Regions from separate parts of the Peribacillus muralis genome, predicted to be linked through region 2. Evidence: a T-box and tRNA genes for the amino acid it is inferred to sense, from the RefSeq annotation. Region 2 holds a T-box; the other holds one or more tRNA genes.
What was found. The T-box of region 2 lies ahead of ABE28_RS16425 (valine--tRNA ligase). A T-box ahead of a tRNA ligase gene usually reads a tRNA of that ligase, here a tRNA-Val.

Region 1: it encodes a tRNA-Val, which carries the amino acid that the T-box ahead of ABE28_RS16425 (valine--tRNA ligase) is inferred to sense. The anticodon was not compared.

Annotation. Positions count from the first base shown of each region.
Region 1 covers NZ_CP017080.1:1,307,559-1,317,250, reverse strand. The annotation lists partial or broken gene ABE28_RS06335 (site-2 protease family protein) at 1-31, shown strand, start outside; gene sigH (RNA polymerase sporulation sigma factor SigH) at 298-918, opposite strand; gene ABE28_RS06325 (helix-turn-helix domain-containing protein) at 1,286-1,504, opposite strand; gene ABE28_RS06320 (DUF2975 domain-containing protein) at 1,515-1,994, opposite strand; gene ABE28_RS24890 (hypothetical protein) at 2,034-2,207, opposite strand; tRNA gene ABE28_RS06315 (tRNA-Val) at 2,695-2,766, opposite strand; gene ABE28_RS06310 (hypothetical protein) at 2,974-3,195, shown strand; gene ABE28_RS06305 (phosphatidylglycerophosphatase A family protein) at 3,220-3,777, opposite strand; gene ABE28_RS06300 (alpha/beta hydrolase) at 3,969-4,691, shown strand; gene ABE28_RS06295 (YjcG family protein) at 4,774-5,289, shown strand; gene ABE28_RS06290 (GNAT family N-acetyltransferase) at 5,293-5,721, shown strand; gene ABE28_RS06285 (hypothetical protein) at 5,881-6,144, shown strand; gene ABE28_RS06280 (spore coat protein) at 6,378-6,869, shown strand; gene ABE28_RS06275 (hypothetical protein) at 6,925-7,221, opposite strand; gene ABE28_RS06270 (ATP-dependent helicase) at 7,370-9,643, shown strand.
Region 2 covers NZ_CP017080.1:3,372,381-3,382,072, reverse strand. The annotation lists gene spoVID (stage VI sporulation protein D) at 1-694, shown strand, start outside; gene ysxE (spore coat protein YsxE) at 792-1,862, shown strand; gene ABE28_RS16430 (hypothetical protein) at 1,919-2,110, opposite strand; T-box leader at 2,308-2,538, shown strand; gene ABE28_RS16425 (valine--tRNA ligase) at 2,582-5,233, shown strand; gene ABE28_RS16420 (ATP-grasp domain-containing protein) at 5,290-6,135, opposite strand; gene ABE28_RS16415 (ATP-grasp domain-containing protein) at 6,104-7,045, opposite strand; gene ABE28_RS16410 (bifunctional folylpolyglutamate synthase/dihydrofolate synthase) at 7,145-8,428, shown strand; gene ABE28_RS16405 (prepilin peptidase) at 8,765-9,517, shown strand.

The DNA.
Region 1 (9,692 bases), 2.1 Mb from region 2:
TTTATTGGGTACGTTACCCCTTTTCCTCCTATTATTGCTTCAGTATAACAAGCTTGTATGCAGGTGATTTCATGGAACAATATAAACTACATAACCGTAATACATCATAAAAGGGGACTTCATTTATGACTGTCCCCTTACACTGTCCAGTTAAAAGATTGAATCCTTGGCAGTTGCTGCCCTGTGAGGGATTTCATGTTACTCAAACGTTAACTGTATAGAATAAAGGTAAAGAAAAGCTGATTGCTCAAAAAAGGAAAAAGGACGAAGGCCTCCATCCTGTTTCCTTCGGTTCCATTATACGACCCGTTCTCTATTGTCTAGATATTTCCCAAGTTTCTTTTTCGTTCTTTGCAGGGCATTATCTATAGATTTAACATGAATGTCCAGTTTCAATGAAATTTCTTGATACGTTTCACCATCCATATAAAGAGCTAATACGGTCTTTTCTAAATCGCTAAGGATTTCCGACATTTTCAAGTCGATATCAATGGCTTTTTCCCTGTCGATGAGTAAGGTTATCGGGTCCATTACTTTGCTTGGTAGTTTATCAATCAGTGTATATTCCGAATCATCATCATAAATAGGTTTGTCCAAAGAGATATAGGAGTTTAAGGGAGTGTGTTTCTGGCGGGAGGCTGTTTTAATTGCTGTTATGATTTGTCTTTTTATACAAAGCTCGGCAAAGCTCTTGAATGAATTCTGTTTGTCCGATTTAAAATCACGGATGGCTTTGTAAAGACCAATCATACCTTCCTGAAAAATATCCTCTTTTTCCGCTCCAACCAAAAAATATTGCCTGGCTTTAGCTTGAACTAAACCTCGGTATTTTCTTATCAAATATTCATATGAATCGATATCACCCTTACGCACTAATTCCAGTATGGATATGTCATCATATAATGAAAATCCGCTCATTTTGTCTAAAGTCTGTCTCACTTATATCCCTCCATCTCATGCTTAGCCTTCAAAGTTGTCCCAAATGGTTCTAAATATATACTATCCTATATTTCCCACTAAAGATATTAACAATTTCCGACGATTCTCAACATTTAAATTATAAATGAAAACAAAACCTATCAGATTAGAGCAAGGATTAAGAGAAAATGTTGTGGTTTGTAATATAATTGCTAGTTTTGGAGCTTTATTGTTAGCTGCTATATACCTTTTAATAAAATACAAAAAAAAGAAAGGAGATGCCCCCGAAATCATTGAAAATGACTTTGGGGGCACCTCTTTAATTCTGTATAGATTCTCGCTGGACACTGGAATTTGTTATCTGTTTTTATTGAGTGCCCTCATCGCTTGTGTACTCCAAAATATCACCCGGCTGACAATCCAAATGCTTACAAATCGCATCTAATGTTGAAAAACGAACCGCTTTCGCTTTCCCATTTTTCAGGATGGACAGATTCGCCATGGTGATTCCAACCCTCTCAGAAAGCTCCGTTACGCTCATTTTCCGTTTCGCTAGCATCACATCAATATTAATGATAATTGCCATATACTCCACCTCAGACCGTCAAATCATTTTCTGATTTAATGTTAATCGCTTCTTGTAAGAGCCGTTGGAGGATAGCAGCAAAAACAGCAATGACCAGCGAAGCAAAAATGATGATGAATCCCATTAATCCAATGGGAGGATCAACCTTCTTCGCTATAAAATGAAAGAGTGGCAAACCTAATACATACAAACCACAGATTGTAATCGCACAGCACTTTATCTTCTTTAACGCCTTTACAGATAATTCCGAGAACGCTGTGTTCTGGTCAATGTAGCGTAAAAGATTGAAAGCCTGATAAAGAGCAAAATAAAAAGGCACAGCTGCTCCATACATCACGATGAAAACGAGATATTTCATCAAGGAAATATCGGGATACAATTTTGCTGCGAAATTGCCTATATGGGGCGCTAAAAATATGCACAATGCAAGAACCGGGATTGCTATCATAAAAACAGCTAGCTTTAAAAAGAGTGTCGTAACTTGTTTCATAAAAAATACCTCTTTAAATAATTTTCTTCAAACCGTTAATCATTTTTCCACTTTAATATTCGAGACTTTTTTAAATGGATTTAGAAGTGCATCCACAATGGCTGCGATGATACTTGCTGCTAAAATACCTTGATATAGGACCTGCTGGATCGTATGGTAACAATCTCCTTTAAGCTTTGCATCTTTGATGGCTTCCTCAACCATTAGATACATAAAGCAAGCCTCGCAATTCCAACAATCATTTAATTTCATAATAAGTGACTTTACCACGAAGTTTATTGTTTTACAATAAATTAATATTGTTCTTAACAATATTTTTATTGCTATACCCTTTTAGTTAACACAAAAATAAGAACATTTCTCATAATATAGAAATGCTCTTATTTCATATAGTAAAATTACTACTTATTCAACAAAACTTCCCCATGGTTTAATAAAGGATGTATGAAATTTTATAATGAATTTTATGGCAAATAAATCGTCTTGAAAGCAATCCTTAACATAGCACATGAGCGTTTATTTCATCGTTAGCTGAATAAGCATAAGCTTTACCTACGTTTTTGAAATATTAATCATTGACCTAGTACGTTTAAATCCTTCTCTATCCGCCACCGATTAAGTAAATAATGACCTATATCTTTAAATACAAAAAAAGGCCCAAATCCTTGTGATATCAAGAATTTGAGCCTTTGTTAGTTGATGACCTGTGAGGGATTCGAACCCACGACCCCTTCCCTGTCAAGGAAGTGCTCTCCCACTGAGCTAACAAGTCGTATGTATATGCTTGCGTGTGAATTACTTAAGCACATAACTTATTATAAGTTTTTTTGGCAAAAAGTCAACGCATTATATTAAAAAAGTTTTAATTTTATTTCTTTTTCGGCGAAAGCGAACGAACGTTCTTTTTTAACTTGCATAAAAAACATACGTTCGCATATAATGATAAAAACCAAGTAAGTCAGCAAAGGGGCGATCGAGAGTGAAATATATACTTCGTAAGCATATGGAAGAAAAAGTTCCTCTGGAGATCATTTACCTCTCCGAGCAAGGTAAGATTACGCAGCGAAAGATCCAGGTGCTTGAAATATATCCTGGCCATATTCACGCTTTCTGTTTTCTGAGGCAGACAAAACGGACGTTTAAAATGAATAATATCCTTTCTGCCCGCCTCATCAAGGCCAAATATGATCAATCCGGATGAGTCTTTATGACCAATAAGATATTTTCATCCGATTAACTCTTCTTCTTCCTGAATGTCCTTTTCCCGTTCTGTCAATGATTCTTCATCATCCCTCAGGCGATGGGCCAATCTTGAGGCGGCACTCGCAGCAATGCTTGCTACGATATCATCCAGGAAGGTGTGGACCACGCCTTCCTGCTTCTTATCAAGCTCGTGGATGACGCCTATTTTATTTTTATCCAGATGGCCGAAGGTCGTGACAGCAATGCTTCCATATCCGAGTACTGCACCAAAGGCGATGGTTTCATCGACTCCGAATAAGCCTTCATCGGATTCGACAATAGATTGAAGAGGTTCGGAGAGCTTCTTTTGCTCTGCAAGTTTATCAAGCTCCACACCGACTAAAATGGCATGCTGAATTTCCCGCTTCAATAGGACACGCTCGACGCTGCGGATGCATTCCTCCAATTTCAGGTCAGCTTTGTAAGGAATCTGCAATTCGTAAACGATCTTTGCAATATCCTCCACACTGACGCCGCGCTCCAATAAAAGCCGCTTGGCCGCCTTTGTTACTTCCCTGCTGTGCACTTGTACATCTGCCATTTAATTCGCCACCTTTTTTATAGTATGATGAATGTATATCCTTGTATTATAGCATCCTATTTTTTAAATTTTTAGAAAATATATTGAAAATTTTCTATTCCAAATTCTTGGGACGGGAAAAACTCGCAAGGACATGCTAAAATGACTAAGTAAGAAGTATTTCATTATTAATGATCATCGAGGTGCGGGAAATGAGTGTACGTAAAGGAACGATCAAAGAGTATATGTTTAAAAGTGAAGCGCTGGCGGAGGAATTGGAACTGCTTGTTTACTTGCCTGCGAATTATTCACCCTTGTATAAATATTCGCTTGTGATTGCTCAGGATGGGCGTGATTATTTTCAAATGGGCCGTATCGGCCGCGTAGCCGATGAACTGTTGGGTAACGATGAGATCGAGAATATAATCGTTGTAGGCATTCCCTATAAAGATCGTTTTGACCGCAGACGCAAATATCATCCCGATGGGGAACAGCACCTTGCATACATACGTTTTCTTGCCCATGAACTTGTGCCGTTTTTGGATGATGAATTTCCGACCTATCAAATGGGACATGGCCGCGCCCTGATAGGTGATTCTCTTGGCGGTACTGTCTCTTTATTGACAGCCCTGCAGTATCCGCACACATTCGGGAAGTGCATCATGCAGTCGCCCCTGGCCAATGAAGCGGTGATGGATGCTGTACGTAATTTTGAGGATCCGCATCTCCTCGAACTTTACCATGTAATCGGGACTGAGGAAACGGACGTACCCACGACTGATGGGAACCGTGCGAACTTCATAGAGCCCAACAGGAAATTGCATGAATTATTGAACCAAAAAGGATTTCCATGCTTCTATGAAGAATTTGAAGGTAATCACACCTGGAAATATTGGCAGGCAGATTTAAGAAGAGCACTATTGGAAATGTTCTAACCTAGATTAAAACCAATGATAGGTTTCTCACAAACATATCCAACCATAATACAACCATTTAAAATATCAGGAGGTTTTATTTATGAAATACGGTGTTGCCATTTTCCCTACAAAGAAACTTCAAGATTTAGCTAACTCCTATCGCAAGAGATATGATACGAAATACGCTTTCATTCCGCCGCACTTAACGCTTAAGCCAACATTTGAAGCGACGGACATGGAAATTTCGACGATTGCAGAACAGCTAAAAGGCATTGCCCAAAAGTGCAGACCATTTACGATGAATGTAACGAAGGCTAAATCCTTCCAGCCGGTAAGCAATACGATCTATTTCAAGGTGGAACTGTCCGAAGGGCTTCAAGAGCTACATGATGCACTGAATGATGAGAGCTTCATTATAAGTGAAAATGAACATGCTTTTGTCCCGCACATTACCATCGCCCAAGATTTATCCGATAATGAGCATTCTGATGTTTTAGGTCAATTAAGCATGCTTGATGTCAGCCATGAAGAAGAAGTGAAGCGTATTCACCTATTGTATCAGCTGGAGGATGGTGCTTGGACCGTATACGAAACATTTAGGTTAGGAGCTGAATAATAAGTGTTTGTAAAAATTGCCGAAAACAGCCAAGAGCGTGAAAAAGCGTATATGATTCGAAGGCAAGTATTCGTTCAAGAACAAAATGTCCCGCTTGAAGAAGAAATTGATGAATACGAAGACGTTTCCACGCATTTCGTCTTATATAATGATCAAGAACACCCAATCGGTGCAGGCCGTTTCAGGGTCATTGATAACATTGGAAAAGTCCAGCGCATTTGTGTCCTCGCAGCTGGCCGAAAAAGTGGGGCCGGTGCCAAGATCATGAACGCAATTGAGGAATATGCCATCCAGCAGGGAATTCCTAAACTGAAGCTTGATGCACAGGTGCACGCAATCCCGTTTTATTCGAAATTAGGATATGAGATTGTGTCCGATGAATTCATGGATGCAGGCATTCCTCATAGAACGATGATAAAAACTGTATTATGATCCTGATAACGCTGTCCCTTCAGTCATCTGATGGTACAGCGTTTTTTTGGTCGTTCATATTCCTTGATTAGCGTTTTATAAAAAACCCTTTCCGTTCAATGGCAATCTCCGCAAAAATACATAGTCTATATATAGAAAGCAAGAAGGAGGGATAATTTTATGGGTAATAATGAATTTAACCTGGAGGAGTCGCAAAAAAGATTAATGGAATTGTTGGTTTCAAGGACAATGAGAAAACATGGTTTCAAAAAGGAGCATGTCGATCTTACTGAAAAAGAGAGAAACAACCTAAAAGAAACCATTCGGTATTTACAGGAGCAATCACAAATCCTCATAAACCAGGAAAAGAACATCACGGAACATGATGTTAATCCGATTACGAATTCCATTCATAATAAATTCACGGATTCCAAAGATAAATGATTCACCCTATCAGCTAATCAACCTTACTTGCTGGCAAAATAAAATAAGACATAGCAGCACTTTCATTTCATTCCATTCCTAAAACTCCAGCTTCTTTATCATTCATCCCCGCACATCGTTACTTTTCCAAAGTATTTTAAAAAATAGACGAATGAATTGATTTATTCGTCCAACCAGAATAATCATCGAAGCATATTTTAATAGGGAATAAAACCTAAGGAGGAAAAAACGACATGAACCAAAATGTATACCGTAGCAACTGTAACACACATGAAAGCTGTGACAGAACTTGGTCAGCTCTAGATTCCGCTTCCAACCATCCCCTGACAGGATTCTGTAACGGCAATGACAACACTCGGATTGACCAAGAGGCTAGACAGGATAATTCCCAGGTCCAGCTTTCTGAAGAACTTATTTACATTAAAGATTCTTGTAATGTAAATATCACTTCTACAGATGTTAAAGCTGCTCTTTCTCTTCAAGCTGCACTGCAAGCTGCCATTGCGGTCATCGTAAGCATTTCCATCGCTGATGCAGATAATGCAGAAAGAATCACTCAAGAATTGATTCAATCTTCTAATGTCAAACAAATCACGCGTCAAAAAACAATTGTTGAAAACAGCCGGGATATCGACATTACGACAACTGATGCACAAATCGCTCTTAACATCCAACTATTACTACAACTATTGTTAGCTCTAATCGTTGAGATAGACATCCTCTAAGAATTCAACACAAAAAAAGGACACTCACGTGTCCTCTTTTGTATTTCAATTCATTCTAAACCATTTCGTTGAAATATAATCCCTTCCCCGTCATTTCAGCCGTCAGTTGATTGTTGGCCCTCATGCCCATATGCGTTTTATACGTGCCCGCTCCAGCCGTTCCTTCAAAAGTGCGATTGGAAACGTAATCGAATTCTTCGAAACTGCCCATTTTCTCCTCCAATACTTGATCAAATCGGATAGGTTGAATGGGTGTCGTTCCTTTAACAATTCTTACTTTCTCTGCAGCTTCGACCGTCCTGTTGGCATATTGAATATAATCAAATTGTGTTACCGGCGCTATGTATCCCATCGTTAACCCTCCTTTTCATGTACGTATGCTGTCATTTAAATACCCGCCCAGGATGATAAGTAAACACCATTTCCAGATTCTTTTTTCTTCATCTTCTGGTATGATGGGTATTGCCGATATTTTTAATAGATTAGAGGTATCCAATTATATGAATCAAGCAAAATCTGGCGATGAAATCGTACATATACATACCGTTTCAGCTGGTGAGCTGCAGACACTATTCGAAAAAGGGAAACGTGATCAGCTTTCTTGCATCGTTTGTCGGAAGCCGGTGAAATTATTCATTGGCATCCATGAAACGCCCTATTTTTATCACAGTGATCCATCGCAGGCACCCTGTATAATGCCACATTCCGAACCAGCAAATCAGGACGAGCCATTAGAATATAGGGAGCAGAATGGATTTAAGATTCCCAAGTCCCGAACCATTACCGAAACAAAAACCATTACGGAGCCTTTCCTGAAAAGCCGACAGATAACAGGCAATCCGCAATATTCAAATAAAACCACTACCATGGCACAATTAGAGGAACCTTATTTTCAGGAATTGTCCTCATGCGGGGTCGTTCTGGATGCAGAGCAGCTTAAAGCCGTAAAAACGATCGATGGACCCATTCTTGTCCTTTCAGGAGCAGGCAGCGGGAAAACCCGGGTATTAACGGTCCGTACTGCCTATATGCTTACGGTGAAAAAAATCGATCCGAGAAGCATCATGCTCGTAACATTTACCGCAAAGTCAGCTAAAGAGATGCAGCAGCGTCTGCTCAGTTATCCTAATATGACGCCTTCCCTCGTTTCCCAAGTTGTGAGCGGGACCTTTCATAGCATTTTTTATAAAATCCTGATCTTTCATGAACCATCCAAATGGCAGCGCGACTTGCTTTTGAAATGGGATTGGGAAAAAGAAAAGATCTTGAAACAGGCTGGTCGGGAAATAGAACTTGATGATAAGGATTTCGCATACGATCAAGCACTACAGCAAATCGGGCTTTGGAAAAACTCATTGGCTTTTCCTGAAGATATTCAACCTGATGACGAGTGGGAGAAATCCTGTATATTCTTATATAAGAAATATGAAGAGTATAAAAAGCAAACAGGAAAGTATGATTTTGACGATATGCTTGTCGGCTGCTATGTCTTCTTAAAAAATCACCCCGATTTTTTAAAGAAATACCAGCAGCGATTTCAGTATTTCTTGGTGGATGAATTTCAGGATATCAATAAAGTTCAATACGAATTGATAAAACTCCTTTCTTACGAATCAAAAAATGTGTGTGCGGTTGGGGATGATGATCAGTCGATCTATTCATTCAGGGGGAGCGATCCGAAATATATCCTCAATTTCAACCATGACTTCCCTCGATCACAAGTTGTAAAGTTAACCGAAAATTATCGCTCTTCTCATGAAATCGTCGCTACGGCAAATCGATTGATCAAGCGCAACCAGAATCGGATGGAAAAGAAAATGCGGGCACAGCATGATTCAGGTAATCCGCCTGTATTATTTTATCCATATGATGAGGAATTGGAAGCAACGATGATCGTGGCTGATATTCAAGAAAAGATCTCCAAAGGAGCAAATCCTGGGGACTTTGCCGTATTATACAGAACACACACTATGTCCCGGGCCATATTTGAAAGGCTGGCAGCTTCAAACCTGCCATTTGTGATTGAGAAGGATGCAGATTCCTTTTATCAGCGCAGGGTCATACGCGGCATGCTTGCCTTCATGCGCTTAAGTCTGTTTCCTCATGATAGCAAGGCTGCTGCGGATGTTCTTTCCTCATTATTTTTAAGGCAAAGTATTTTGCAGGAATTAAAAGCACAAACCATATTACAGGACTGTGATTTTATTGATGCATTTGCTTACATTAAGACAGGTCATGCTTTTCAAGAAAAAAAATTAAAAACAATACCAGGACAGATTCGCTCTTTAAAAAACATGTCGCCGCTTGTCGCTTTGGAAATCATCGAAAAGGACTTGGGCTACCAGGATTATGTAAAAAAGCGAGGTAACGAAGCGAATCTGGAAAAAGGCTCCGATGACATCCGCGACCTAAAGGTGGCAGCCAACCGCTTTCCTACAATCGCCGCTTTCCTTGACCATGTCGACCATATGACAGCCATGATCCAAGAAATAAAAAAATTATCGAAACATTTTAAAGATGCCATACAGCTTACCACCATACACCGTTCCAAAGGGCTTGAATATGATACCGTTTATGTACTGGCTGCAGTGGATGGGAGCCTGCCCCATGATTTCGCTCTTGAATCTTATCGAAAAGGGGAACTTGCTCCTCTTGAGGAGGAAAGACGGCTGCTTTATGTCGCAGCGACAAGGGCTAAAAAGGATCTTTATCTTTCCATCCTGCAAACAAGACGCGGACGGACCGCATATCCATCACGCTTCCTTAAGCTTTGAACTAACCGCGATCGGATGGAATCAAATGTAAAAGGCCTGCAGCTGAAGC
Region 2 (9,692 bases):
TCCTTATCCTGAAGAGGAGGAGTGGGAAGCGGAGGTAAGCAGGCAGGAAGATATGAATGTTGCCAGTGAACAAGGAACCGGGGAACCTGCCGCATCCATTCAAGAAGAGAAGCCAAGCAGACAGGAAAAAACGATAGAGAAGGTGGAGACGGCAAAGGAGTCCTTGAAAGCGGAAGAAGCTCAGGAGATTGTTGGCAGTGAACAAAGTGCTCCGATTGCCAGCGGTCCTGTGTCGCGTTTTAAAACCGAGGGCAGCCCCCGTCAGGAAGAGAATGAAGTTGTGGCAGCCGGTCCGGTTCTCAACGAACAGGTGAAGGTGGAAAAGGATGAGGAGCTTCCTTCATCGATAAGTGACCTGTTCAAAGAACGGGAAAGACCGGCACCGCAAGCGAAAGACAAGGAAGTGAAAACTTATAAGGGCAGGAAGCAAGCTGCGGATCGCGATGAAAAAGAAGCGGCTGAACATGGGGAAAAGCAGTCTTCCATCATGGATTTATTCGGCAGAAAGCAAGAAGAAGAGTTGGTGAGGATGAAGGTGTGCATCGTTCAGCAAGGAGAAACGCTGGAAGATTTGGCCCAGCGTTATGATGTAACGGTGCAATCGATACTTTTCAGCAATGAATTGGAATCGAATCAAAATATCGAGGAAGGTCAAGTCGTCTATATACCGAAGGCAGTTGCCTATAAAAATTAACCATGACAGAGAGCAGAGCATATAAATGGCCTGCTCCTGTTTTTTACTAGGGAAAAGGTCGGGTTTTAGTTTTTATTAAAGAAGGTGAGTGAGTCTCGTGAGGGAAAACGAGAATCAGCAGTCGGCTAATCGGGATCGGGACACGGAATCCGTCTTGAAGGAATATGCCCTTTATGTACAATATATTGAGGATTTCGGACGGGTGAAGAAAGTATATAGTGATCGTGGTACGTTTGCCTTGAAATCGATATTACCGCATAATGGGATCGATTTTATAAAAAATGTCCAAAAGCTGTACCATCGCGGTTATAATCGGATCGTTCCCATCTATCAAACGATGGATCAACGTTATGCCGTCCTCCATAATGGCCGGTTGTATTACTTGATGCCCTGGCTGAACAACGAAGGGGATGGGGAGCGCGATGAGAAGCATAAGCAAATGTTCCGGGAGCTTGCCCGGATGCATACGCTGACCGTAAAGGATATACAAGTGGATATAGAAGAACGGGAAGCGCACTATGAGCGGACGCTTGATGCTTGGAATAACGAGAAGGACTTTATGGATGAGTATATTGTCAGCTGTGAAAAGAAGTGGTATATGTCGCCGTTCGAAATGTCGGTATGTACGTTCTTCACTGATATTTCACAGGCACTGAAGTATTCGATAAAGAAGTTCGAAACCTGGTATGAGAAGACGAAGGAAAGTGAAAAGGTTCGAACCGTAGTTACTCATGGTAAGGTTTCCCTTAAGCATTTCGTTTATGATGAACGGGGATATGGTTATTTTATCAATTTTGAGAATTCGAATACGGCGCCGCCACATTTCGATTTATTGCCTTTTCTCGTTAAATCTGCGAGGACGTATCCAGTCCAATGTGATGACTGCGTCGACTGGCTATATAATTACATGCGCTATTTTCCGCTTAAGGAGGAAGAGCTGCTGCTCATGCAGAGCTATTTAGCTTTTCCTGGGTCGGCTTTGGAATTGGTGAAGGGGTATTCGGATGGCAGGTCGAAGCGTTCAGAGCTTGATCATGTCACCCAGTTGCAGCGGCAATTCTGGTTATTGAAGAATGTTGAGTATATGGTGATGAAAATCGAGGAAATCGAACAGCAGAAAAAGGCAGCTGCCGAGGCCGCCAAAGAAGAGCAATCACCCTCAAGCTAAATATACATGATTGGATCATTTCCAGTCATGTATATTTTTTTGCTGTAAGGGAATAATTAAATCCATTCGAAATATAAAGACATAGCCAGGAAAATGAATGCGACCAATAGGAGCATATCAAAGAACGTCGGGAAAATAAGGGTCCGCAACCCTTGAAATACGATGAAGGGAACGATGAATTGCTGGCAAACACCACGGAATTTTTTCATCCAAGGCGGTAAAGTATAGGGAGTATATCTTCGCTTCATATTGATTACCTTCCTTTTTAGGACTTCTTGTATTGTATGGGTGCCAGTGGAAAAGGTGAAAAAGCCGTCACATTGACCGTTATTGGAGGATACTATGAAATATCCTTAAAAAAGTAAGCGAAAAGAGGATTGACTGGAGACCCATATTTTTTGTACTATATACTATATGCGTTTAATGATTTTACATATGAATATAAATCAAAGCTAAGACCGGAAATAGTAAGATGAAATGCACTTTTCAGAGAGGAAGCCGATTGGTGGGAGGCTTCCGGGCAGCAGCATCCGAAGTCGTCCGTGAGCAGTTTTCGTGAAAGATTTTTAGTAGCGAAGGCCGGTGAAGAGCCGTTATCCGATTTGAGAGCCGAAAGGGATTATTTCTCTTTTTCGGAAAAAAGGTGGCACCGCGAACAACTTCCTTCGTCCTTTTATGATGATGGAAGTTTTTTTTATGCCCAAAAAGGAGGAAATGATATGGAAGAGAACCAGATTTCGATGCCGACCAAATATGATCCGCAGACAATAGAGAAAGGCCGCTATAAATGGTGGCTGGATGGGAAGTTTTTTGAAACGACGGGTGACGATACAAAAGAACCTTATACGATTGTCATCCCGCCGCCGAACGTGACAGGCAAGCTGCATCTTGGCCACGCATGGGACACGACGCTTCAAGATATATTGACGCGCATGAAAAGGATGCAGGGGTATGATGTATTATGGCTGCCGGGCATGGACCATGCCGGTATCGCGACGCAAGCGAAGGTGGAACAGAAACTACGTGCTGAAGGCGTAAGCCGCTATGACCTTGGACGTGAAAAGTTCGTTGAAGAAACATGGAAATGGAAGGAAGAATATGCCAGCCATATCCGCGAACAGTGGTCAAAGCTAGGTCTTGGGCTTGATTATACGCGTGAACGCTTCACTCTTGATGAGGGGCTTTCAAAAGCGGTCCGCGAAGTATTCGTTTCCCTTTATAACAAGGACTTGATTTACCGCGGCGAATACATCATCAACTGGGATCCATCAACGAAAACGGCGCTGTCCGATATCGAGGTCATTTACAAGGATGTTCAAGGTGCGTTCTATCATATGAAATACCCTTTAGTGGACGGCCCGGGTGAAATCGAAATAGCCACAACCCGTCCGGAAACGATGCTTGGCGATACGGCGGTTGCTGTACACCCTGAAGATGATCGATATAAACACTTGATCGGCAAAATGGTCCGCCTGCCGATCACGGGCAGGGAAATCCCGATCGTCGGTGATGATTATGTCGATATGGAATTCGGCTCCGGCGCGGTGAAAATCACTCCGGCACATGATCCGAATGACTTTGAGATCGGCAACCGTCATGATTTGGAGCGCATCCTCGTCATGCATGAAGATGGTTCGATGAATGAAAAGGCTGGTAAATATGAAGGCATGGATCGCTTTGAATGCCGTAAACAAATCGTCAAAGACCTTCAGGAAGAGGGTGTACTCTTCAAAATCGAAGATCACCTGCACTCAGTCGGACATTCAGAGAGAAGCGGAGCTGTTGTCGAGCCCTATTTGTCCACGCAATGGTTCGTTAAGATGCAGCCGCTTGCTGATGCTTCGGTTGAACTTCAAAAAGGGTCCGATGATGAAAAAGTCCATTTCGTTCCAGACCGTTTCGAAAAAACATACTTACACTGGATGGAAAATATCCGTGACTGGTGCATTTCGCGTCAACTATGGTGGGGCCACCGCATTCCGGCCTGGTACCATAAAGAAACAGGTGAAGTGTATGTAGGACATGAGGAGCCTGCTGATGCGGAGAACTGGGAACAAGACACGGATGTTCTGGATACATGGTTCAGCTCGGCTTTATGGCCGTTCTCGACGATGGGCTGGCCAGATGCGGACAGTGTCGATTTCAAACGTTACTACCCGACCGGTGCACTTGTTACGGGCTATGACATCATCTTCTTCTGGGTGTCAAGGATGATTTTCCAAGCTCTTGAGTTCACGGGTGAACGTCCATTCGAAGATGTGCTGATTCACGGTCTTGTTCGTGATGAACAGGGACGCAAGATGAGTAAATCGCTTGGAAATGGGGTCGATCCGATGGATGTCATCGATCAATACGGCGCCGATTCCTTGCGTTACTTCTTATCGACCGGCAGCTCACCAGGCCAGGACCTTCGTTACAGCACGGAAAAGGTCGAGGCGGTTTGGAACTTCTCGAACAAAATCTGGAACGCATCCCGATTTGCTTTAATGAACATGAATGGCATGACATATGATGAAATCGATTTAAGCGGCGAGAAATCCGTAGCCGATAAATGGATTTTGACACGTTTGAATGAAACGATCACGAACGTGACGAGGCTCGCGGACCGTTATGAATTCGGTGAAGTCGGCCGTGTGCTTTATAACTTCATCTGGGATGACTTCTGTGACTGGTATATCGAAATGGCGAAGCTTCCATTATACGGGGAAGATGAAGCGGCAAAGAAAACGACACGTTCAATCTTGGCTTATGTGCTTGATAACACGATGAGGCTGCTGCATCCTTTCATGCCATTCATCACAGAAGAAATCTGGAAAAACCTACCTCATCAAGGGGAATCCATCACTGTTGCCGCTTGGCCGGAAGTGAACGAAGAATTGACGGATACGGCTGCAGCCGAGGAAATGAAGCTGCTTGTTGAAATCATTCGCTCCGTCCGTAACATCCGGGCTGAGGTGAACACGCCGCTAAGCAAAAAAATCAATTTGATTTTAAAAGCGAAGGACGAATCCATCTTGACGACACTGCAGAAAAACAGCAGTTATATCGAGCGTTTCTGTAATCCTGAACAATTGACGATCGGAATCGAAGTTGAAGAGCCAGCTCAGGCGATGACAGCTGTCGTAACCGGAGTGGAGTTGATCCTTCCGCTTACAGGACTGATCAATATTGACGAAGAAGTGAAACGTCTCGAAAAAGAACTCGACAAACTTAACAAAGAAGTGGAACGGGTGCAGAAAAAATTGGGTAACGAGGGCTTCGTGAAGAAGGCGCCAGCAAGCGTCATTGAAGAAGAGCGGGCCAAAGAAAAAGACTATAGCGAGAAACGCGACTCCGTGATCCACAGAATCAATGAACTGAAACAACTGTAAAACAAAAAGGATGGACTCAGCTTTTGCTGGTTCATCCTTTTTATTTCTCCAGCGTCCTAAAAGGAAGAGATTCTTTCTTTGATGAATGTGAGGTACTCCCTGACAATATTCATGTCGCTTAAGGCACTTAACGTCCGGCTGCCCACGACATCCTCGATTTCGTTGAGCATCAGGCTGCCATCTTTGGCAAAAATGAAATCAATGCCGACCAGGCCGAAATCAAAGGCTTCGATAACTTTTTCAACAAGCGCTAAATCGTGTGAAGTCAGCTCATATAAAGAAGCTGTTCCGCCTAATGTATAATTCGCCTTGAAGCTGGATGCAGATTCGCGGAGCACGGCTGCCTGCACTTGGTTGCCTACTACAAAGACACGGATGTCCTGTCCGAACCGCCCGGGCTTTTGGACAATCCAATTTCCATCATTCAACTGGGCCAAATCGGCGTTATTCTCGATTAAATAAACCTGCTTCCCGCCGCGTCCCCCTGTTTCTTTAGCGATGAAGGGGAATTCCATATCTTTGGAAGTCGGCCTTCCGTTGCAATATACGGTATCGGTCATTGGGATTCCCAGAGCTGATAAATGCTGATGCGTCTTGGCTTTGTCATTCGCCATTTCGGATACGAAAGAGGAGTTGAAGCAAGCAATCCCCATTTGTTCCAGCTGCCTCGTGAAAAAAGGATCGATGGTCCTCACGATGGCGAAGGCTGGCAAGGAGAGGGGCCCCAACATATGCTCGACATATAGTTCATTGAAGCGATGGCCGATCCTAAGATCCTCACGGTGGTATATATGCAAATCAAGATCGAGCGTATTTGCCTCGTCTAGCATCCAATCTATGTATCCTTTATTTTTTGCGGCATCCTCGCGTTTATAAATCAGCCAACCTGCTTGTTTTTTCATCTGTCGTACTCCCTTTTCCTAAATTGTTGAGCACATGCTCAAACATGCTGTCAGCGATGTTGATGCCAGTGCATTCATATATATTCAGTAAATGCGAATTAGAATTGACCTCGCACAAAAGCGGGCCATCTTCCCCAAACAACAAATCGACCCCGGCAAACGAGGCGCCGAGAAGCTTTGCACAGCGAATCGCCAGTTTGGCTTCCTCCTTCGTGGGCGTGTAGGGTACGGCCTTGCCTCCAGCAGTCATGTTCGCTCGGAAGTCGTGCTCGGAATGTCGTTGCATCGCAGCGACGACTTGATCGCCGACGACATTGACACGAATGTCCCGTCCTTTGCTGTGCCTGATGAATTCCTGGATGATAAAGGGTTTGTGGCCAAGTTGACGGATCGTCATCAGAAGCTCTTCCTCAGTTTGGAGCAAATAAACTTGTTCCCCGAAAGAACCGTATGATTCTTTGACGATGAGCGGAAATCCCAGTTCGCTCCCGATTTGTTTAAACACATCCATATCAACCCTTTCGATACCTTCGTATGTGAAAGGGGGAAAGATGGTCTTTGGCATCGGTATGCCATGCCCCGCTAAGGCTTGATGGGTTTTTGCTTTGCTGTCGCAAATGTCGATGGCGGTACTGCTGTTATATACCGGAAGGCCAAGCAACTCTAAATGGCGTGCCAAATGAATGTCTTTATCCATGAACAGCACAAAATCAGGCAGCATTTCAAACGCTCCTTTAAGCAGGGGAACCCCTTTTTCTATGACTGGAATAAGGTCCGAATTACGGATTAAGGTTGCTTTGATCTTTTGTCTTTCAGCCGAGTCTTGAATGAACAAAGCTAAGCTGGAAAATTTATCATGCTGTAAATAGCCATTCACGACGATCCAACAGTGGAGGTCAGAAGTTTTCATGAAATAACACTACCTTTCATCTAGGTTAATCGTTCATATATTGATAAAATAATCTTAACGCATGAGAGCGGTATAAAGATAGAGGAGGCTCGATGATTAATGGCAATGACCATGAAAGAAATCAATCATTTTTTTGAACGACGCCAAGTTCGGCTGGGCATGAATTTCGGCCTGTCCCGCATGGAAGCATTATTAAAGAAATTAGGCAACCCGCATGAAGGGTTAACGTATATTCATATTGCCGGCTCGAATGGCAAAGGATCGACGCTGCAGTATATGAAAGAAATCCTGTTGGCAGAAGGGGTCACGGTCGCTTCGTTCACATCCCCGTATTTAAGCCGCATGAATGAGCAGCTAAAGATAAATGCGGATGAAATCAGCGATAAGGATTTCATCGCTGTGTTCATGGAAATGTGGCCGTCCATCCAAGAGATGGATCTTGCTGGCAGTGGTCCCACCCAATTCGAGATACTGACAGCCATGGCGTTTTCTTATTTTAGCAAAAAAGAGCCGGATCTGGTCTTACTGGAAACCGGGCTTGGAGGCAGGCTGGATACAACGAATGTCATCAAGCCGCTACTATCGATCATTACCTCGATTTCATTGGAGCATACGAATATCCTCGGTGATACACTGGCTGAAATCGCTTCAGAGAAGGCGGGCATCATTAAAAACGGGGCGCCGGTCATAAGCGGAGTGAGGGAGAAAGAACCGGCGGACGTGATCGAAGATAAGGCGCATGCAGTCGGTGCTCCGTATTACCAATTAGGCAGGGATTTTCATGTATCAAATGTCGAGATAAGCGAAGGCAAACAAAGTTTCTCGCTTACGCATGAAAATGGGACAATCGATCATATCGATATGAACATGTTGGGCCAGCATCAAATCGAGAATGCTGCATTGGCCATTGCTGCTGTCCTGATTGGCCTTGAACGTATCAATGAAAAAAACATCCGCAAGGGAATAGCGGATGCGAAATGGGATGGCCGTTTTGAGATGGTTTCCAAAGATCCTTTGGTGATCATGGATGGTGCCCATAATCCTGCGGGCATTCAGGTACTCGTGGATGCGCTGAAGGTGCATTACCCTGAATATAAGTACCGATTCGTTTTCAGCTCTTTTAAGGATAAAGATTATGCCAAGATGCTGCATGAACTTGAAAAAGATGCGCTTGAGGTCATCGTTACCGAATTCGTCCATGATCGGGCCGCCGATGCGCAGGAGCTTTTTGAAGCAGCTCATCAAGAGAATAAACAGTTAATCAAGGATTGGAAGGCGGCCATAACGGAAGGAAGGCGGAAGACAGGGGATAAGGAGATTCTTGTCATCACCGGTTCCCTGCATTTCCTTTCATTTGTGAAAACATTCCTGTCTGTTGAATGACTGATCTGGTTCGGGAAAGATTAATCCCGTTGGCGTGAAGGAAATGTGCGCAGCAGCAAAGGATCGTTGCCGGATTCCTTGGCTTATTATGAAGTCAATGTCAGCTAACATCTAGTATATTTGTTAAAATATGCTTATATATTGTTTGTAGATGACTGGAATCAATAGAGGATGGGGATTTTTACAGAAGGGAAGGCATGGAGGAGAATGATATACGGGGAGATGATTGGCGATGAAGTACCGTAGCGGGCATTGTACAATGAATATCCTGGCAAAGGAATGGAACGTGCTGATGAAGGAGCCTGTACAGATGAATTCCTTGTGCAGAATACATATATGATAAGTATCCATATTTATCTCTTCGTCCTTGGTTTAGTTTTGGGCTCATTTTTTAACGTTGTCGGTTTAAGTGTTCCGGTAAGTCAGCCATTTGTGAACCGTCGCTCCGCTTGCCCCTCCTGTGGGCGTACCTTGACGTCCTTCGAGCTGATACCGGTTATTTCCTATATGCTGCAGGGCGGTAAATGCCGGGGCTGCAGAGCTGGAATATCCCCCATATACCCAGTCGTGGAACTGCTGACTGGCACATTATTTGCCTCTGCACCACTAGTCCTAGGCTGGTCTGACGAGCTTCTTATTTGCTGGACCTTGATCTCATTATTGATGATCATCTTGGTATCCGATGTGATTTATATGCTCATACCTGATAAAATCCTACTTTTCTTTATGGTGATTTTCATTATGCTGAGAGTATCATTCCCGCTGTCTCCATGGTGGGATTCAATAGCTGGGGCCTTGATGGGCTTCAGTCTGCTTCTCTTGATTGCCATAGTGAGCAAGGGCGGTATGGGCGGCGGGGACATCAAACTGTTTGCCGTGATAGGATTTGCACTGGGAACGAAGCTGATGCTATTGTCCTTTCTTTTTGCGAGCTTTTATGGGGCGATCCTTGGCATCATCGGTATGCTCACCGGCGTCCTAGAAAAGAAAACCGTCATACCATTCGGCCCGTACATCGTTTTTGGGACATTGACGGCTTATTTTTGGGGCGATCACATTGTGCATTTGTACGCAAGCTTCCTAAGATGAGCGTAAAGGACCATTCCATAAAAGTGGGAATTTGTCACAATTCCCCTCTGTAAGCAAAGCTAGTGAATTTCCCCCATTCGCTTACAGGTGAAAATGAAGAATCGGAGTGGCTCGTAATTGGTGAGGCACGGATAATGATGCGGCAATGAACCAGAAGTACCAGTCACTTCGGAGT